2 regions of the Anaerotignum propionicum DSM 1682 genome follow, and region 1 is predicted to be linked to the other one. Evidence: riboswitches for the same ligand, from Rfam matches in the RefSeq annotation. Region 1 holds a riboswitch; the other holds the start of a gene.
What was found. Region 1 has a riboswitch for glycine ahead of CPRO_RS06230 (APC family permease). Riboswitches for the same ligand answer to the same signal wherever they lie in the genome.
Positions count from the first base shown of each region.

Region 2: it holds a riboswitch for glycine, as region 1 does, so the genes downstream of both, gcvT (glycine cleavage system aminomethyltransferase GcvT) here and CPRO_RS06230 (APC family permease) in region 1, are expected to answer to the same signal.

Region 1 covers NZ_CP014223.1:1,319,289-1,323,503, reverse strand. The annotation lists gene CPRO_RS06230 (APC family permease) at 752-2,080, opposite strand; glycine riboswitch at 2,241-2,345, opposite strand; gene CPRO_RS06225 (putative polysaccharide biosynthesis protein) at 2,525-4,060, shown strand; gene CPRO_RS14855 (hypothetical protein) at 4,187-4,215, opposite strand, start outside.
Region 2 covers NZ_CP014223.1:1,174,092-1,178,306, forward strand. The annotation lists gene CPRO_RS05645 (CD3324 family protein) at 1-225, shown strand, start outside; gene CPRO_RS05650 (SAM-dependent methyltransferase) at 363-1,100, shown strand; glycine riboswitch at 1,221-1,295, shown strand; gene gcvT (glycine cleavage system aminomethyltransferase GcvT) at 1,505-2,593, shown strand; gene gcvH (glycine cleavage system protein GcvH) at 2,609-2,995, shown strand; partial or broken gene gcvPA (aminomethyl-transferring glycine dehydrogenase subunit GcvPA) at 3,010-4,215, shown strand, end outside.

The DNA of each region.
Region 1 (4,215 bases):
ATTCATCAATCTTTCCTCCAAAGCAATAGTTCTGCAATTTTCTCCATAAAGAGACATAAGAATCTAAAAAAGGATACAAACTCCTTTACAAAATTTTACGAAATCTTAACACCCTACTTACAACAAATTAAAATAATTTACCTAAACTACATTCAACTACTATATTATGGTCTAACTAAGAGTAGTTGTCAAGCACTGCATAATATGTAACAACAATAATTGAACATTATTCTAACTTCCAACACTTATGCTATCATATTTACACATAAGCTAAATTAATCCGCTTTTATTTTTGTCTATTATTAATAATTTCATAGGTGATTCTATAGAAAAATTCTTTTTATAAATGAAATTTTCCCTTTAAAATCAACAAAAAAAACAGTTCATTTAAATCTTATCTTATCTGACAAGAAGTTAGTAAATATGTATTTTATAAGCTTCTGTTACACCATTGTTTGCGGATTTTTTCTTATAAGTTTACATTAAATTTTTTCAAAATAATAATTTTGTGCATTTTGCTACCTATAGAAATTTTAAAAAATATATATGCAAATATTCTTATAACCATCATTTCTATCATTTTTTGCATCACGTTTATGCAGATTTACTCTTCTTTTTTCATAACAATCTGCTGTTAAAAATAAAAATTCTTCAATATTAGACAATCATATTCTGTCTTTTACATAAAAAAAAGACATATGGGTGGGGACCATATGTCTCATTGGGAAAAATGGAAAGCAATATAATACGATTAATTTGCTTTCTTTCTTGTTGTCATGTTGTAAATTGGCAACCCGATTAAAGTAAGAATGATGCTGCCAATTGCCAATAGTCTAGTTGTTGAACCAGACATAAGCAACTGATTTAATACTACATAAATGCCACTGATAATGGCAATTGCAGGAATCACAGGATACAGAGGCACCTTATAGGTTCTGACTGCATCAGGTTGGGTTTTTCTTAAGCGAATTACCGCAAAGAAAGTTAGTGTATAAAAAATCCAGCAAGAAAATACCGCTAAATCTGTTAATCTATTAAACTGTCCGCTGATTGCAAAAAGACAACCAATGCCACCTACCAATATAATGGAGTTTGTAGGAACCTGTGCTTTGTTGATTTTTCCAAGGCTGCTGCTAAAAGGCAGTGTGCCCACCTCAGCCAAAGAATAAGTTACACGAGAGCCGGAAAGGATAAAGCCGTTTGCCGCACCCAAAACGGAAATCATAATACCTACGGAAATAATTTTACCGCCTATATCACCAAAAATTGCAATAGCAACCGCAGATGCAGGTGCAGATAAATTCATCAATTCATTTGCAGGCAAAACCCAAAGGTATGCCAAGTTAATTGTAAAGTATACTGCCATGATTCCTGAAACACCACCAACGATTGCAACTGGCAAATCTTTGCCGGGATTTTTCATTTCCCCTGCGATAGCGCCAACATTGGTCCAGCCTTCAAAGGCAAATAAAATCGCAATCATCAACTGACCTAAAATAACTGCTGGGTTAAGTCCTTCGCTTACCATGGGTGTAAAGATGGGATTCGCTCCCGAACCACGAATAAAACCAAATACCATAAGTAAAATCAAAGGAATTAATTTACAAATTGTAAATATAATCTGCGCTCCACCGCCAACAGCTGAACCCAAACTATTCAAAAAAATAAGAAAAATAATAGCGCCAATTGCCATAGGCAATTTAAAACCATCGCCTACAAAAAGAGTTGCCTGCTCCGCAAAAATTACGGCAAGAGCTGCAATCATTGCAGGATAAAACAAAATGCTCTGCATCCACCCGGCTAAAAAGCCAACTTTCTTGCCAAAGGCTTCTTCCAAATAAACAACCATACCCCCGGTTTTGGGAATCATAATTGCTACCTCTGCGAAAGTCATCGCTGCAGCGATACAAACCAAACCGGTAATAATCCACGCCAGCATACCCAAACCTGGCGCACCTCCTGTTGCTGTATAAATTGCCTGAGGCTTAAAGAAAACGCCTGAACCAATTACGCAGCCTACAACTGTAGCCATCGCCGTGGACATTCCAAGATTCTTTTTCAGCTCTTGTTTTTTTTCCATAGTTTACCCTCCAATAGATAATAATCAGAATAAGTGCAAATTTGCCAGTTTTTCGCAAGAAAAAAGGACATACAAGCAGTATTATGCCTATATGTCCTCTGTATCTTCACCTGAAAGCATTACTTCGACGGCGGCCTCAAAAAGGCTCTTTCCAGAGTTCCATCCACACAAGGTCCCTTGCACCTGAAAGTTTCTTCAAAAGCGGCTCTTTTGAATTGCTCCATCGGTTCTTACTTCTACTTATAAGATCTCCCTTGCGTATCAACTGGCTTTATGTAATTTGTAAAATGAGTATACATTTTTCATTGGAAAATGTCAATAGTTATGCTGTATTTTTTTTAACTCATATTAAAATTTCTTATAAATAGCGAAATACGAAAAAGTATTTCTGTTTTGCCGAAATTCTTCATATTATGTAACAATACCCGTACATAAGGTGATGGAATGAGCAGAAAAACAATTATAACAGGGACGTTGATTTTAACAGCGGCCAACTTAATTACAAAATTGATGGGTTTCTTTTACCGTGTATTTATGTCAAATACAATCGGGGCAGAAGGTATTGGCTTGTATCAGTTAATTATGCCAATTTATATATTAACGTGGAGTATTACTTCTGCCGGATTCACAACAACGATTTCCCGTCTGTCAGCGCAAGAAAATGTACTTGGGCAATCGGGTAACATCGGACGCATCGTAAAACAATCCATTATGCTTTCCTTAATGGTTAGCATAATCGTTTCCGGTTGCCTATTTCTGTTTGCAGACAATATCGCTTTGTTTGTATTAAAAGACGGTCGCGCCGCCCTATCCTTACGTTTGCTGTCCTTTGCAATACCCTTTATGGCCACTGGCTCGTGCCTTAGGGGCTTTTTTCTTGGTCTCCAAAACGCAATGGTACCTGCCTTTTCTCAAGTCTTAGAGCAGGCAGTGCGTATTTTAACTATTTATCTTCTTGCAGGTATTTTTGTTCCTATGGGTTTAACCTATGCATGTTGTGCTGCCGTAGCCGGTATTGTTTTGGGCGAATTTCTTTCCTTTGCCTTTGTTTTTGTAAGCTACTTGCGCTTTAAAAGACGGAAAAAGATGATTAAAAGACCAACGCTTTCTTCATACGCCGCCTGCAATATGATTTTGGCCATGGCTTTGCCCCTTTCTGCAACAAAAATTGCAGCCTCTTTGCTTTCAACTGCAGAAAATATATTAATTCCTCGGCAGTTGCAGCTTTATGGTCAAAATGCAAAGGAAGCCCTCATTTCCTATGGTGAATTAACAGGTATGGCTCTACCACTGATTCTACTGCCTTCTGCCTGTCTAATGGCGGCCTCTGTATCCTTAGTACCGGAAATTTCAGAGGCTTGCGCAGTCAAACAAAACCAAAGAATTAGCCGTACCGTTTCCGTTACCTTTCTTTTTACCTTTATTGTTGGCATTGGTGCGGCCTCCCTTTTTGCTGTTTTTCCCAGGGAGATTTGCTATATTGTCTATAATCGGCAAGGCTTAGGGGAATTATTATTTCCGCTGGCGTTCCTTTGTCCGTTTTTGTATGCCCAAACGACAATGCATGGGCTTTTAAATGGCATGGGAGAGCAGATGTTTTTATTTCAAAACAACTTGATTAGTTCGGTAATTACCATTATGGGAATTTGGTTTTTTATGCCCCTATATGGTATTCCAGCTTTTTTAATCTCTTGGGCGGCAGGAATGGCCTATTCCGTAGGTTCTTGCCTACGAAAGCTTTACATACGCACAGGTGTTTTTCCGGACCTTGCTGACTGTTTCCTAAAACCCCTATTGGCAGGGGCAGCATCAGGATTGCTGATTCGTTATATCATCCGTATCTCCACGCCATCAAAGCTTCTTTTTTTCCTATCCTTAACGGCAATGGGATTGCTATATCTCTTCTTCTTGATGATGCTGGGCTGTTTTTCGAAAGAAAATATGACGGCTTTTTTTGGAAAGCAGAAGAAAAAAACTTAATTATGATGATTAAAATACAAAATCGGAGCACCGACTTCTGGCGCCCCGATTTTTATTTATCTTTTTATAATTTCCCTAATTATCAATAAACTCTAGAGTTCCACTATCTCTCAGAACTTGAAGTATCTAACGAATCTTTGCTTTGATATTTTTGT
Region 2 (4,215 bases), 150 kb from region 1:
ATACAGCAACATATAGATGGCGAATACCTTTATATTCCACGAAAAGATGAGAATAAAAGGGCATGGGGAGAGCGAAAAGATAGTAGACAACCATATATTCAGCGAAACGCTGATATTTTTGCAGAATATAAATGTGGAATGACTGTTGAGAATCTAGCCAATAAATATTTTTTATCCCCCAAAACGATCTATAAGATATTGTCTACTATGAAAAATAATAATTAGGCTGCAAAAGCGACATGGATTAAAAACGCCATGTCGCTTTTTTATTTCTGAACTGTTTTGTAGGGAGCTTTTATAAAATTGGGGATATATAATGAAGTATATTATAAAATAAGAAATGAAGAGAAGGAGAGATTACAATGGAATATCCAATGAGTCAAAAATATAACACCTCAAAATTACTGGCTAAAATCATGGGGCCTAACCCATTTAAGCTGCAAGAAGAAATGCTGGAAGACCACAAAATTCCTGCTGGCAGCGTCGTTTGCGACTTGGGAAGCGGGCAAGGACTTACAAGCGTTATGTTAGCAAAGGATTATGGGTTTAGGGTTTACGCCGCTGATTTGTGGAGTGAGCCCCATGAAAACTGTAAGTTTTTTTACGAAATGGGGTTAACCCCTGAACAAATCACCCCTGTTAAAGCTGATGCAACTGCTTTGCCCTTCGAAAAGGAATTTTTTGATGCAGTGGTAAGTACGGATTCCTACAATTTTTGGGGGCGTGATGGAGAATATTTAGATGCTAAGCTGTTACCCTTTGTAAAAAGCGGCGGTTATCTTTATGTTTGTGTTCCGGGTATGAAAAAGGATTGCCATGATAATCTACCAGAGGAATTGCTTCTCTCGTGGACACCGGAGCAGCTTGCATATCTGCATGATATTACTTATTGGAAGGACATATTGAGCCATAGTAAGAATGCTGATATTATTTCCATTTATGAAATGAAGGGTGACAATAATGAACTTTGGTCAGATTGGTTGAATCAAGAAAATGCGATTGCAGTGAATGACCGAAAGACGATGGAGGCAGGCGGAGGTAAATACCTAAATTTTATTGCTTTTGTGCTGCAAAAAAATGATGTAACTGATTTTTTTTAGTTAAAGATATGGAAATTCAAATGACTTTAATGTATTAATAAAAAGTCATATACTTTCTTGAAAAAGTATTGCATTATATAGAAATAAATGGTATTATATAGAAAATTTAATAAAAAATGGATGATGGATTCAAGAGAGACTGTTATGCAGCACCGAAGGGGAAAAACTCTCAGGTAAAAGGATTGAATTCTGACGATACTCTGGAGAACAACAATTGAGTTGTACCGAAGAAGTAATTACCGAAGAATGTGCAGACATTTTCGGTACTAATCTTTCAGGTTAAAAAGGACAGAGACTAATGTAAATATTCAAAAGGAATATTTGCAATAGTCTCTTTTTTTTTTACAAAAAGAAAAAAAGAAAAATGCAGAAGTAAAAAATAATTTGTAAAGGAGAATCGCAAAATGGGAAAAAAAACACCTCTATATCATACACACATGAATGCAAAGGGCAAAATGGTTGATTTTGCGGACTTTACCCTGCCTGTTCAGTATTGCGGCGTCATTGCGGAACACATGGCAGTTCGTACAAAGGCAGGTCTTTTCGACGTCTCCCACATGGGAGAAATACTGTGTACAGGCAAGGATGCTCTTGCCAATCTTCAGTATATGCTTACAAATGATTTTTCTAATATGACTGATGGTCAGGCGAGATACAGCCTGATGTGCAACGAAAATGGCGGTACGGTGGATGATTTAATTGTCTATAAAAGAGGAGAAAGTGATTATTTTATCGTAGTGAATGCCGCAAATAAGGATAAGGATTATGAATGGATGCTTGCGCACCAATTTGGAGATGTGGCGTTTACTGACATTTCAGATAAAGTGGCGCAGATAGCCCTTCAAGGCCCCAAATCCATTGATATTTTAAAGAAGCTGGCAGACGGCAAAAGTATTCCAGAGAAATATTATACTGTTTTGTTTGATGGAAATATCTCTGGTATTAATTGTATTATCTCAAGAACGGGATATACAGGGGAGGATGGCGTTGAAATTTATCTTGATTGGGAGGATGCGGAAAAACTGTGGAATTTGTTATTGGAAGTGGGGAAGGAGGATGGGTTGATTCCTTGCGGACTAGGTGCTAGAGATACACTGCGACTGGAGGCGGCAATGCCCCTGTATGGGCATGAGCTGAACAACGAAACTTCGCCATTAGAATGTGGTCTCCGTTTTGCTGTTAAGATGGCGAAAGAGGATTTTATCGGAAAAACTGCTATGCTACATAATGAAGAAAACAAGAGGGTTCGGGTAGGTCTTAAGGCTATTAGTAGGGGTATTATGCGAGAAAATGCTTCTGTTTATTTGGAAGACACGATCATTGGGCAGACAACATCAGGGACTCATTTTCCATTTTTGGGTTATTCCGGTGCCATTGCACTATTGAATCAAAAATGTGCCGTTGGAACGGTTGTGGAGGTTATGGCAAGAAACGGAAAAATAAAAGCAGAGATTGTTGCCCTGCCATTTTACAAGAGAACAAATGAAGTATAATAAGGAGGAGAAAATATGAAGATATTAAACGATTTATTTTATTCAAAATTTCATGAGTGGATTAAATTTGATGGAGAAAGTGCAATAGTGGGACTGACAGATTATGCCCAATCAGCGTTAGGTGATATTGTATTTGTTAATCTGCCGGAGGTGGGTGATGAAGTCGGTGTTGACGGTTCATTTGCAGATGTAGAGTCTGTAAAGGCAGTCTCTGACATTTATACCCCTGTGGGTGGCACAGTAAGTGCAATCAATGAGGAACTTTTGGATGCACCAGAAAAAATAAACCAAGATGCCTATGAAGCATGGCTGGTAAAGTTTGATAACATTACCGAAAAAGGGGAGCTTTTGCGTGCGGATGAATATAAGGCATTTATTGAAAGCATACAAGAAGATGCATAAATGGGGGTGAAACAATGGGAAGCTATGTTCCTTCAACAGATTTGGAAAGGCAAGAAATGCTTTCTACGTTCGGCTTGCATTCTGAAAAAGAACTTTTTGAAGATATACCCCAGCAGGTAAGGCTGAAAAAGGAACTTTGTTTACCCGAGGGTATGTCAGAACTGGAAGTACACAGGAATATGATGGGTCTGGCAAATAAAAATAAGGTTTTCACCTCTATTTTTAGAGGGGCAGGGGCATATAGACATTTTATTCCTGCAATTGTGAAAAGTGTTATATCTAAAGAAAGTCTTTTGACGGCATATACACCCTATCAGCCTGAAATCAGTCAGGGAATCTTGCAGTCAATCTTTGAATATCAAACAATGATCTGCGATTTAACGGGAATGGATGCCTCCAATGCATCGGTGTATGATGGAGCTACAGCGGCCGCCGAGAGCATTATGATGTGCCAGGAAAGAAAACGATCAAAGGTCTTTATTTCAAAGACCGTGAATCCATTCGTTTTGGATACCGTTTATACCTATTGTTTTGGTAAAAATATAGAACTCATCATCGTTCCTGAAAAAACGGCGTAACGGATATTTCATTTATTGAAAAGAAAATTGACTCATCTACGGCATGTGTGTATATTCAACAGCCAAATTTCTATGGCAGCTTTGAAGATGGGGAAAAGATAGGGGAAGTGACTCATAGTGCAGGAGCAAAATTTATTATGGGTGTAAACCCCATTTCCCTTGGAATTGCAAAAACACCCAGAGAATACAGTGCAGATATTGCAGTGGGAGAAGGTCAGCCGTTGGGGATACCCCTTAGCTTCGGAGGTCCGTATCTTGGGTTTATGGCAACGGTGGACGCCATGAAGAGAAAGCTTCCCGGTAGGATTGTTGGACAGACGAAGGATTCCAATGGAAAAATAGGATATGTGCTTACATTGCAGGCAAGAGAACAGCACATTAGAAGGGAGAAGTCATCCAGCAATATATGCTCCAATGAGGCTCTATGTGCCCTTGCGGCAGGCGTATATCTTTCTGCAATGGGAAAGAAAGGCCTACGAGAAGTGGCGGTTCAGAGTATGTCAAAGGCAGATTATCTGGCAGAAAGACTCAGTGAGTTGGGATTTAAGCTAGTCAATAAAGAGGAAATTTTTAATGAGTTTGTGACGGAATCCCCAAAACCTGTCAGTGAGGTGATGCGCCTTCTGGAGTCCAAAGGAATCT